3 regions of the Alishewanella sp. BS5-314 genome follow, and region 3 is predicted to be linked to each of the others. Evidence: predicted binding sites of a transcription regulator. Region 3 holds the regulator's gene; each other region holds the start of a gene.
The links. Region 3 encodes sigma-54, which starts transcription at its own class of promoters, with help from an activator protein. Its sites were predicted from a motif close to GTTGGCACGNNNNTNGNNT; they were not measured.
Positions count from the first base shown of each region.

Region 1 (4,197 bases), 1.8 Mb from region 3:
TCACGGCAGCCTGGGCTGAGCTACAGAATAATGCTGACAATGCCAGCTGGGGAAGAAATTTGATGACTGCTTTCATGATTTTTCACACCTGTTTCAACTAACCTAAAAGTATTAAGCATAAAGTAGGCCAATAAAGTCGGTTGTTTTTTATTATTTATATTCAATGATTTATATTTTGGTAGTGTTGTGCTTTACAGGGGGTGTAAAGAAAGCTGACGATCGTGAAGAGTTTATAATGGTCGGTGATTTTGATTGGCGTTAAAACCAAAGCAACAAAAAAGCCCAGCAAGCTGGGCTTAATTTGGGACTCTGGTGTCAATTAGGCTTTTTTACGACGCGCCAGTAATAGTAAGCCACCCAGAATTAACAGTAAGCCAGCAGGTGCAGGAACGCTTGCTGGACGGATATAGCTGTAGATCCAGTCTTGTAATGCACTTACCCGGGTAGAGGCAAACAGGTCGCCGTAGTCTGAGCGAATATTGTTACCGTTGATGTTTGAACCCAGTGAGTGTACACCAGCTAACAGCCATTCTCCGTTTTCGAAAATGAAGGCACCACCACCTGAGTCACCACCTGCGATAGCATATTCAAAAGGTAAAGCTGCATTTTCAGAGGTAAAGCCGTAACCAAAGTAGTTATACCAGAAATTAACCCAATCGTTATGCACATCGCCCCAAGAGTCAACAGCAGTTGGATCTGGATGATCAAAGTCAGACCACAATAACTGGCCACCAGTACCTTCAGTTGAGTAAGCTCCGTCTACCACATTCTGACCACCACGACGGGTGCCGGCGGCCTGATTAGCACCAGTTAAACCTGTACCTGTTGCGCCATAACCAACATGTGTTGTTATCGCACCCGCTTCGTTAGAACCAGTGTAAAGATTAGCGATAGGCGCATCGATACCATTTTCAAAGTACATTAGGCCAATATCCCACCCAGCTAACAGGTTGCCAGTCCAATTCTCGTGCCACACCCATGAAGTCGCTGTGTAGGCCTGATGATAGTATCCACTGCGGTCCTCGTTAAAGACCGGGCTGTAGAAAGTCATAGTGGTTGCTTCATCAACACAGTGTGCGGCGGTCAGTACCCAGTTTCTGGCAACTACGGTGCCGCTACAAATAAAGCCACCAGCTGGTGTATCGAACAGGATAGCGCCAACACTATCAAATTGAGGTAAAACACCGATAGTGCGATATAAATTATCGTTAACGTCATGACGGATTACACCGGCAGTGGCAAAGTGGCTGGCGAATAAGCAAGCAGCCGTAATTAGAATGGATTTTTTCATGTTAGGTCCCGGATATTATTTTAATATAACTCTGTCGCGAGTTATTTTAATTAAGCAAAGTATGGGCCAATAATTTTTATCAATTTAAACAGTGGTTTGAGGTTATTGCGTTGTTGCAATGTAAATTTTTCTGACATTAATTTACATTGCTATATCTAGGTGCTTTATGGTCAGTTACTTTGCAATGCAGGGTTGCTAAAAAACAAAAAAGGCGGAATATTCCGCCTTTTTAATATCGACGATCGATTACGCTTTCTTAAAGCGACGACCACCGGCCAAGCCTAACAGGCCCAAGCCAAGTAACGCGATTGATGCTGGCTCTGGGATAGATGCAAACTGACCGTTCGCTGAACCTGTACGTAAGCCACTGAACTCAGCAGAAGCTTGTAAGAACAGGTCAGACACACCAGAGTTACGATCCAACGCGGCAACCACATCTGGTAAGCCGCCGGTTACGCTTAACGTAGACTGGACAAAACCGCCCAGGATAGAACCGTCTAACCAGAAGCTGTCAAATTTCAGACTGGCCCACAGGTTACCACTTTGGAATCCGTTAACATTAAGGTAAGAGTTAGACGTCACGGACAGTATGCTGATTGGGCTCTGGTAATAGATATTTAACCAAGAATTCGATGTATCAAAAGTCACAGTATTACCGTTGACGTTTGACACCGCCAGACCACCGAAAGCGAAAGTCAATACACAGCTGGTGCAGTAATTGTATTCACCTGGAAAGCCGATGTTACCGAACAAAGTACGGCTGTCGAAAATCTGGTCAAATAAACCGACACCTGAAAGCAAGCCTAAACCAGGGGTTACAGCATTGCCGTTTGCCAGTTTTGCTACACCGTTAGGATCAACCGTGTAGCTTGATGGATCAGCATACCATTGTTGGAAGTTAAAACTACCACCAATACCGCCGTTACTAATTGGGTCCCAAGTTACGCCACCGGCAGTAACAGGGGCAGCGTCTACGCCGTAGCTGGCTACAGCCAGTGCCGCAGCACCGATAAAGCTCGTTACATATTTCATCTTCTGCTCCTTGATAAATCTTCAAATACGAAGTTTCCGTATCTTATGCTGGAATCATGCCATCTTTTTTTTGTTTTTATATCGTTGTTTTTATTTGTTTTTTTATATTTATGGCAGGAGGAGGATTAATCGGTGTAAAGAATGCTGACAGCCGTAGCTGTCAGCATTAAGTATTATAAAGAGGCGGATAACTGTTGTTGGCGAGCTTTATGTTCGGCAGATTCTGCGTTGACACTGCGCAATACTTCGCGTGCTTTGGCTTTATTGCCGGTTTCGATTAGTGACTCGGCATAATTCAGCTGTACTTCGGGGTGGTTGGGACGCACAGCCAGCGACTTTTCAAACTGGGCGATAGCTTCCTTATGTTGGCCCTGTAGTTTCAGGATCTTGCCGTACGTATCCAGGATATCCGGATGCTGCGGCAGCTTGCTTAAGGCCTTTTCGGCATAGGGCTGGGCTTTCTTGGCTTCGCCACCGGCAGCCAGGATCCAGGCATAATTATTTAAAATCAGCGGGTTTTCCGGGTCGCTTTGGAAAATATCAAAGTAAATTTCTTTCGCTTTTTCAATATCATCCTGCAGTACCAAGCTACCGTAGAAACTATAGACTCTTGGATCCTGCCCGTGTTTAGCAAAATGCTCCTCCAAAAAGCGGATCGCCCGCCGGAAGGACACATCTTTTGCCAGAGCTTCAGCAATGGCAATCGCAGTAACAGGATCAGGGACTGCATTGTAAGATTCCTGCAATGTTGCCAAGCCCGGTGTGATCTGACCATTTAACAGCTGTAAACGACCACGCTGAAATTGCATTTGTGGACTGGCCGTCAGTTCTTTGGGTAACTGCTCGAAAGCGGTTAGCGCATTAGCATAATCACCTGATTCAGCCAGCAGCACAAAACGAATAAAACGCAGGTCGTTATTATTTGGCGTACGGCGCAATAAGTTATCGATAATCTGCAACGCGTCTTTATGTTTGTTACTTAAAGCCAGGGCATTGGCGTAGGCCAGAGCCGCCTGCTGATTCCGCTCATCCTGCTTGTACCAGCGCTCGGTGATCGCCAGAGTTTCCGGCAGTTTACGCTGCACAGCATAGGCGGTTGCCAGGGCGCTCATCACAAAAGGCGTCAACTGCTCAGGTTTGCTCAGCATCGGTTCCAGCAGTTTTACTACCGCATCGTGGTTATTCTCAAACTGATACACATTTACCAGCAAACCTAAAACAGCCGGATTATTAGGGAAGTTTTGCTGTGTGCTGCGAATTAGCTCAACCACTTTTGCCGTATCTTGCTGCTGCGCCCGCTGCAAACCATATAAACCTAATAGTGCCGGTACATACTCAGGTTGATTGGTCACTGCTTTGGTTAGCAGGTTGATGGCTTTAGCAGAGTCTTGTTGCTGCTGGGCAATAGCGGCCTGCAGATAATGTGTAAAAGGACTCTTCGCATCAGCCTGTTCTGCACTGGCTAATAAGGTACTGGCTTCATCCTGCTTACCGGTTAATAGTGCTGCCAGAGCTTTGAGGTTATAACCGGCGTTGGCGGTATCCGGTTGTGTTAGCCATTCATCAGCTAAGGCTGACGCTTTGTCAAACTGTTGCTGCCGGATATAGCTGGCTGCCAGTGTCAGGCGCGCATCGTGCCGCGACGGGTCCAGTAACAAAGCTTGCTCTAAATCGCGGATACCGGCAGTCATCTGCTCCGGGATCCCCAGGCGTAACTGCCCCAGTGTCGACAGATTGGCACTGCTCTGATTCAGGCCCGCTTCTTCAATCCGTTTTAAAATATCATTTGCTAGGGTCGTCTCACCGGCTTTTAACAGCTCAAAGGCGGTAACGGCAGCGAGGTTAACATCCTGCTCAGTCAGTTCAACATTGCC
Region 1 covers NZ_JACEHJ010000002.1:355,235-359,431, forward strand. Annotated here, with positions in the region: gene H1D31_RS06170 (PEP-CTERM sorting domain-containing protein) at 1-76, opposite strand, end outside; gene H1D31_RS06175 (S1 family peptidase) at 320-1,291, opposite strand; gene H1D31_RS06180 (PEP-CTERM sorting domain-containing protein) at 1,538-2,323, opposite strand; gene prsT (XrtA/PEP-CTERM system TPR-repeat protein PrsT) at 2,497-4,197, opposite strand, start outside.
Region 1: a site for sigma-54 is predicted at 2,369-2,387, ahead of H1D31_RS06180 (PEP-CTERM sorting domain-containing protein). Genes of this name have one in related genera too.

Region 2 (4,197 bases), 360 kb from region 3:
TTGCGCTCCAGTTGCCCGGTAAGAAAGTCTTTATACATCACCCAATCGGCGGCCAGACTATAAAACGGATACTTAAAGGTAGCCGGCCTGTTATGTTCAAAGCCAAAATGACCCAGCCAGGCAAAGCCATAGCCGATTAGCGGCAGGCTCCAAAGCCAGAGCCACTGCTGGCTTAATATCACCCACGCCAGCACCAGTAACACCAGGCTACTGCCAATATAGTGCAAGGCCCGGCAGATCGGATTAGCATGCTCCCGCAGATAAAATGGGTAAAAATCCTGAAAACGTTGGAATGGTTGCGCTGACAATTTCTGCATCGCCTCCCGCTTAATGTTGTTGCCGTGACCGGAACATCAGACTGCCCTGCACGGTATTAAAGCTCAGTGTCGTGACGTGTTGATAATGATCATCGGCAAAAAACGCCTGATATTTTTGCAAGGTCACGAAAACCCCGATGCCGGCAGACGATGGATCTTCATCTACCAGACTGTCAACCGCCTCCAGTAAGTAATGCCCCAGACCCGCATGCTGATACTTTGGCACCACGGCAATAAAGGCCAGCATATGATAGCGTTTAGCCGGCATCGCGGCATGAATTTTCTCTTCTTTATTTAGCATCTGCCTGGTAGACAGTAGGCCCGCAGTCAGCAACATCTTCAGACGCCAATGCCAAAGCCGGCTGCTGCCAATACCGGAGTCAGGGCCAACCACACAGGCGACGCCCAGCAGTTGTTCGCCCTGAAACAAACCAATAATCGGCTGCCCGGCCTGCCAAAAGGTGCTGAGCTCTTCCCGGATCGCCGAGCGCAGCCGTGCCTCATATTCCCGCTCTGCGGCGCGAAAGATTTCCATAAACAGCGGATCATCGTGATAAGACTGGTACAGCACCGAGGCGGCAAGTTTAAGATCTTCACCGCCTAATAGCGCGGCCTTTAATTGACTGGGTTCGATATGACTGACCTGGGCTAACATCGCTCACCTGTTATTGTTGTTTTTTTATTCACAATAGCAGTCACGGATAAGCTTGCCAAGCACGATTTCTTTACCATAAATTCAGCTATACTTTGTGTAGTCAATAAAGTAAACGGAGAAGCGAAATGGATACTAGTCTGCATGATCTAAGTACTCTGTTTGACCAGTTGGGCCTGGAGAATAGTCCAGAGCAGATCCAGGATTTTGTGCGCCAGCATAAGATCAGTGCTGGGACGGCGCTGGCCGATGCGCCATTCTGGAACAGCGCTCAGGCCAGTTTTTTACGTGAGGGTTGGCGTGCCGATTCTGACTGGTCAGATGTTATCGATGAGCTTAATACCCTACTGCATTAAGCCCAATCCTCCGTGCGCCCCCGGCATTGACAAGCAACTTACAGATATTGATAAGCCTTATCACCCCAACCGGTTAAACGGTTATCTTTAAACACCAAAGGCGTGCATTCGTCTTTGGTGGTTTTACCATCGCTGTGCCGGTGATGAGTGCGATAAAACAAAACTTGCACCTGCTGGCCATCTTTTTGAAACAGCTCGGTGAAATCCGGCGCCCCCAGCATATTGCGCACCTCTTCACTGCTCACGCCCAAGGCCAGTTGATTGATGGTTTGCAGATTAAATTGCTGGGTTTTACGCCAGCCACTTTCCGATGAGGTTTCGGTTTTATCACCAATGGCAACCACACAGCCAGATAATGCCAGGGTGGCAGCAGTAACGATAAGTAATTTTTGCACGGCGGCAGCAGAAAACATAAAAACTCCTGAATTATTGTTGTTTTGGCGCTATTAGCACCGACAATGCCAAACTAAGCAAAACTAAGGCCAAAATAAAATAGCGATATAATACAGAGCCTTAATAAAACGCCGCTATTCAGCATCAGGCTAAAGTGCTAAATTAAACGAAATTTTAGCGAAAATGACGAAACGAATGAGCAAAGCGCTGCAACTGGTGCAAGTCACCGCCAGACAACTGCAACAAGAGGGTAAAACCGTCAATCTGGCATTGTTACGCGGCCGCTTGGCAGGACAGTTGGCAGGGCCGGATTTATTCAGCGCCTATCAGCAGTGGCGCAATAATCCTGGCTTGCCGCCGGCAGACGAGGCACAGGGCGGCGAGACAACACCCGTCGTAGCAGAAGAGCCGCTATGCACCCGCCTGACACGGATAGAACAAAAACTCGATCGGCTATTACAGCTATTGGAACGCCCTGATGTATCTGGCTGAGCTGCGCTTTACGCTGATTGCCGATACCGAGTTTAGCCTGGCCGAGCAAGCCATTCGCCGCTATCTGGAAGCCTTGATTTTTAATGGTCAGATGTTGGGGCGTGAGTTTCCTACCGCCTTTACCGGTGAAGCATTTTGCAGCCGGCTGGTGTTGCCAACCGCGGATGCGTTAAGCGGTCAGCACGCCAGTGCCCGGGTTAAGGCCGCAGAACAACAACTGGCTGCCGCTGGTCTGGGTTACCCGCAATGCCAACTGCTGGGCCAGGACCTGATGTCACAGCAAACCGTCACAGCGCTGCCGGCTGAGCTGGTGCTCTTTACCACCTATGCCGATACCTGCTCGCCACTGCGCTGCGCTAATACGCTGCAACCTGTGCCCTTATTTTGGCTTAAAGCTGCAGCGGCCGATTATGAAGCGCTGATCCGCTGGCAGCTGCAGTTCCAAGCGCTGGATGAAATTCAGCTGCAGCAAGATCGGGTGCTGCACAAAACCGCTGAAAACAGTCTGCAGCAATACCAGAGCAAACTTAACCGCCAGGGCCGGAAGTTGGCGGCACAACTGGCCAAACAAAACCAGCGGCCGATTTGGTATGCGCTCTATAGCGGTAGTAGTGCCGATTGCCAGGCTGAAGCCGATAAATGCTGCCCCGGCTGTGGTGGTAACTGGCGTTTAGCCACGCCGCAAGCCGGAGTCTTCGATTTTCGCTGTGACAACTGTCAGTTGTTGTCGAATATCGCCTAGGAATGTCAGTCAAACAGCGGCGAATAAGCCAGCGGCTTTAGCTCGGCCAGAAAGGCAGTCAAATTGTCGGCTAGCTTTACCTTAACCTCCTGGCCGACACTTTCCTGAAACACTTCGCCACTGCTATTGAGCACCGACAGCATAATATTTTCGTCATCGGTTACCGCAAAAAACACCGTCTCCTGCTGACGTAAACGACGCTTCATCAAAATATGACCGATAATATTTTCCTGTAAGCGGGCAATATCGGCGGCATGCCAGGGCATTAATAATGCCAGCTTACCTTTGGCATGCTCCGCTGCCAGATTGGCGCCAAACCAGCTACTGTAAAAGGCTTTAATATCAGGGTGCAGTTCCAGCTCCAGTGCCCGCTCCACATTACTAAAATCTGCGGCTGGTTGCTGTCGTACCGGTTGCCAGCTTACCTGCTCGTCATTTAGCTGCGACACTTCACAGGGCGACACCTGAGCCGGATCGCGCCAGGTTTGCATGCCAATGCCTTGAGCACTGTGCCAGGCCAGACTTTGTTCGATAAATTTTGCGTAAGCTTGTTCGACAGACACCTCTACTCCCGGGGTTGGTTATGCTAAAATCAGCCCATTGTAGCGAAAAACGCCTGATAGCGAAAAACCTAGCGAAAAAGAATCTGAAATGACCAAAAGCCACACCGACGTTCTGGCCGAGCTCAGTCTTGGCAAAATCACTGAGTATGTTGATCAGTACGATGCTGCGCTGTTACAGGCTGTTCCCCGCAGTCTTGGCCGCGAGGCTATCGGTCTTAGTCAGCAACTGCCCTTTGTCGGGCAGGATATCTGGCATGGTTATGAACTGTCGTGGCTTAATAGCAAGGGTAAACCGCAGGTGGCGCTGGCTACCTTTGTGGTGCCGTTCGACTCACCGAATCTGATTGAATCCAAGTCATTTAAGCTGTACCTGAACAGCTTTAATCAAAGCCGCTTTGCCGACGTCGGTCAGGTTTATCAGACGATGCAACGCGATCTGTCGGCCTGTGCCGGTAAAACAGTCAAGGTTAGCTTGCATAATGTCAGTGAGATCATGACGTTCCAGCCCACCTGGATCCCGGGCGTCTGTCTGGACGAGCTGGACATCAGCGTCGATCAGTATCAATATCAGCCGGCGTTGCTGGCACTGGATCCCGCCCGGGGTCAGGTGGAAGAAAAGCTGCACTCGCATCTACTAAAATCGAACTGTTTGATCACCTCGCAGCCAGACTGGGCCAGCGTC
Region 2 covers NZ_JACEHJ010000002.1:1,744,952-1,749,148, forward strand. Annotated here, with positions in the region: gene H1D31_RS12515 (DUF962 domain-containing protein) at 1-317, opposite strand, end outside; gene H1D31_RS12520 (GNAT family N-acetyltransferase) at 328-972, opposite strand; gene H1D31_RS12525 (DUF2789 domain-containing protein) at 1,098-1,325, shown strand; gene H1D31_RS12530 (DUF3192 domain-containing protein) at 1,364-1,738, opposite strand; gene H1D31_RS12535 (hypothetical protein) at 1,914-2,210, shown strand; gene H1D31_RS12540 (Zn-ribbon-containing protein) at 2,197-2,952, shown strand; gene syd (SecY-interacting protein) at 2,958-3,515, opposite strand; gene queF (NADPH-dependent 7-cyano-7-deazaguanine reductase QueF) at 3,604-4,197, shown strand, end outside.
Region 2: a site for sigma-54 is predicted at 1,794-1,812, ahead of H1D31_RS12530 (DUF3192 domain-containing protein). Genes of this name have one in related genera too.

Region 3 (4,197 bases):
CAGATCGTTGGCTTGTTGGGACCCAATGGTGCCGGCAAAACCACCACTTTTTATATGATTGTTGGTCTGGTGCCATCCGATAAAGGTCAGATCACGTTAAACGAGCAAGATATCACCTTCGCCCCTATTCATCAGCGGGCTCGGGCGGGTATTGGTTATTTACCGCAGGAAAGTTCGATTTTCCGCAAATTGACGGTATACGACAATTTGCTGGCAATTCTGGAAACCCGAAAGGAACTTAACCGGCAGCAACGGGAAGAAATCGCCGATGACTTGCTGGAAGAATTTCATATCGGGCATATTAAGAATAGTCTTGGCATGGCGCTGTCTGGTGGTGAGCGGCGGCGGGTAGAGATCGCACGCGCCCTGGCCGCAGATCCGGCTTTTATTTTGCTGGATGAGCCCTTTGCCGGCGTGGACCCGATTTCGGTGCTGGATATTAAAAAAATTATTCAGCACCTATGCCAGCGCGGCATCGGGGTACTGATCACTGACCATAATGTGCGGGAAACCCTCGATGTCTGCGAAATAGCCTATATTGTCAGTCATGGTGAATTAATTGCCGCCGGCTCGCCGCAGGATGTGTTAGCGAATCAACAGGTCCGCGATGTATACCTGGGTGAGCAATTCAGGCTATAGTAGGGCAATCAGCGTCAAGTCCTCCACCCGCTGACACGGAAGGCGCAATCAGGCGGCACAGACCGCAGCCACTTCCAGGATGGAGGGGATATACTCAGGAGAGAATCAGACTTACATGAAGCCGTCTTTACAACTTCGCCTTGGCCAACAGCTAACAATGACGCCGCAGCTGCAGCAAGCGATCCGCTTATTGCAGCTTTCCACCATTGAGCTGCAGCAGGAAATTCAGGAAGCGCTGGATGCCAACCCCTTGCTTGAGCCCGACGACGACTTCGAACCGGGCACGCCCGAGACCGACCTGAGCCTGTCGAATATCAACCGTGAAGAAAGCAGCGGGTCAACGTCTGACAGTGAAGACTACCAGGCTGGTAATGACGATTATCCGGAATTTAATGACGTTAGTGAGCGCGATACCAGCGAGGCAATGGCCGAGCAGAATATCCAGGAGGACTTACCACTGGACAATAACTGGGACGATTTAGTCAGTGCCGCCCCGGTCAGCAATGGCGCCCTGCCAGACGAGGATCTGGTATATCAGGGCGAAACCACTGAAACCTTGCAGGATTATTTGCGTTGGCAAATGGACCTTACCCCTTTTTCTGAGACAGACCGCGCCATTGCCGAAGTCATTATTGAAGCCGTCGATGAAGCCGGTTTACTGACCATAGATGTGGAAGATATCTTAGCCTCACTGCAGCTGCCGGATGTCGAAGCCGATGAAGTCGAGGCTGTATTAAAACGGATCCAATTGTTTGACCCTGTCGGTGTGGCGGCCCGCTCAGTGAAAGAGTGCTTGCTGATCCAGCTACGGCAGTTTGATCCTGCCACCCCCTATTTAAATGATGCAAAACAAATAATCAGCGAATATACCGACTTTTTAGCTAACCGGGACTTTCGTTCTTTGATGCGGGTGACTAAACTCAAAGAAGATGAGTTAAAAGAAGTGATGCGCCTGATCCACAGCCTGAACCCGCGCCCCGGCGCCGATGTGATCAGGCAGGAACAGCAATATGTGATTCCTGATGTAGTGGTTACCAAGGTTAAAGGTCGTTGGCAGGTGGAGCTGAATCCGGATGCCATGCCCAAAGTGAAAATCAACCAGCAGTATGCTGCGCTGTCCAGAACGGTCAGAAGCAGTGCCGACAGCCAGTTTATCCGCTCACATCTGCAGGAGGCGAAATGGTTTTTGAAAAGTCTGGAAAGCCGCAACGAAACCTTGCTAAAGGTCGCCAACTGTATCGTGCAACAGCAACAAGCCTTTTTTGAGCATGGCGAAGAGGCCATGAAACCCATGGTATTAAATGATGTGGCAGAAATGGTAAGTATGCATGAGTCAACAATTTCCCGGGTTACTACCCAAAAGTATATGCATACGCCGCGCGGAATTTTTGAACTTAAATTCTTCTTCTCCAGTCATGTTAGTACAGAGAGTGGTGGTGAATGTTCATCTACCGCCATCCGTGCCTTTATTAAGAAATTGGTGGCAGCAGAGAACCCGGCTAAGCCACTGAGTGACAGTAAGATGGCAGAAATCTTATCCGAACAGGGGATCAATGTCGCAAGGCGTACCATCGCCAAGTACCGTGAATCGCTGTTTATTGCGCCATCTAATCAACGAAAGACCTTGCTGTAAGTGTCTTAACAAGAAGGAAGAGTCTATGCAAATCAACTTAACTGGCCGTCATGTAGAAATTACCGACTCTCTGAGAGAATATGTAGACAGTAAATTTTCCAAGCTGGAGCGTCATTTCGAGAATATCAATAACGTGCATGTTATTCTGAACGTGGAAAAACTGAAGCAAATCGCTGAAGCCAAAGTACATTTAAACGGCGGTGAAGTCTTTGCGGTGTCAGAAGATGAAAATATGTATGCTGCAATTGACCAGTTAATTGATAAACTGGACCGGCAAGTGATTAAACACAAAGAAAAGTTGTCGCGACACTAACCATGATAAATTTAAGCGCTATGCTGGAGAAGAACTGCACCAAGAGTGCAGTTCTTTTTAACAGCAAAAAACGGATCCTCGAATATATTGCCGAACTGGCTCATCAACAGCTGCCAGAGATGTCTGAGTACAGCATTCTGGAAGCCCTGATGACCCGGGAAAAGTTGGGTTCAACCGGTATTGGTGGTGGTATTGCCATTCCCCATGGCAAGCTCGACTGCGTTACCTCACCGATCCTGATATTTGTGGTAAGCCAGGATCCGATCCCCTTTGACGCTATCGATAACCAGGGCGTCGATATTTTTTGTGCCATCCTGATCCCGAAAGATCAGTGTCAGGCTCACTTAACTACACTTTCTGGTATTGCAAAACTGCTGACTCAAAAAGATCTGACCAAAAAGATCCGACATGCCAGTTCTGATCAGGAGCTGTATCAGTTATTAATGGACTATAGCCAACAAACGGGTGAAAAATGAAACTGCTGGTAGTCAGTGGCCGCTCAGGTTCAGGAAAATCGGTGGCGCTGAGAGTAATGGAAGATTTGGGCTACTACTGCGTCGACAATATTCCGGTTAATTTATTACCGACTCTCGCTAATGCGGTGATGGGTCAGTATGAGCGGGTTGCCGTCAGTATTGACGTACGTAATCTGCCGAATGAACCGGAAGAGCTGGCGGAGATCCTGTCTTACCTGCCGCGTAAGCTGGAACTGACTATCCTGTATCTGGATGCGGACCATACCACCCTGATTAAACGCTTTAGCGAAACCCGGCGTTTACATCCGCTATCTCACCAGGCGATGTCACTGGATGAAGCGATCTCCCGCGAACAGCAACTGTTAGATCCTATTGCCAGCCGCGCCGATCTCTATATTGATACCACTGACCTTAACGTACACCAACTGGCAGAAGTATTGCGTGAACGGATCCTTGGCCAGAAAACCGGTCGCCTGGTGATCCTGTTTGAGTCCTTTGGCTTTAAATATGGCATTCCCAAGGATGCCGACTTTGTGTTTGATGCCCGTTTTCTGCCCAATCCGCATTGGGAACCAGAGTTAAAGCCCCTGACGGGTCTGGATCAGCCAGTAAAGGACTATCTGGCGGCAGAAGCCATAGTAGGTAAATATATCTGGCAAATTAACAGCTTTATCAGCAGTTGGTTACCGCATCTGGAGCGTAATAGCCGCAGCTACCTGACAATCGCTATCGGTTGCACCGGTGGCCAACACCGTTCGGTTTATATCGCGGAAAGTCTGGCGGAAAGCTATCGCAGTCAACGTGATGATGTGCAAATCCGGCACCGGGAGTTAAAACGTCATCATGGCCGCTAAACTCAGTCAACAGGTTACCATCATCAATCAGCTGGGGTTACATGCCAGGGCTGCCACTAAGTTGGTACAACTGTGCCAGAAATTTTCGGCTAAGGTTGAACTGGTGCAGGATGACGGTAAAACGGCCGATGCCGGTAGTGTGCTGGCACTGCTGATGCTGGCCAGTAGCAAGGGCAAAACCCTGACTGTTACCACTGAAGGGCCTGATGCTGCAGCAGCGCTAGAGGCGATAGTGGCGTTAATAGACGCCGGCTTTGACGAGCTCTGAACCGGCGATTTCGG
Region 3 covers NZ_JACEHJ010000002.1:2,108,339-2,112,535, forward strand. Annotated here, with positions in the region: gene lptB (LPS export ABC transporter ATP-binding protein) at 1-639, shown strand, start outside; gene H1D31_RS14370 (RNA polymerase factor sigma-54) at 755-2,272, shown strand; gene hpf (ribosome hibernation promoting factor) at 2,298-2,585, shown strand; gene ptsN (PTS IIA-like nitrogen regulatory protein PtsN) at 2,588-3,061, shown strand; gene rapZ (RNase adapter RapZ) at 3,058-3,915, shown strand; gene H1D31_RS14390 (HPr family phosphocarrier protein) at 3,905-4,183, shown strand.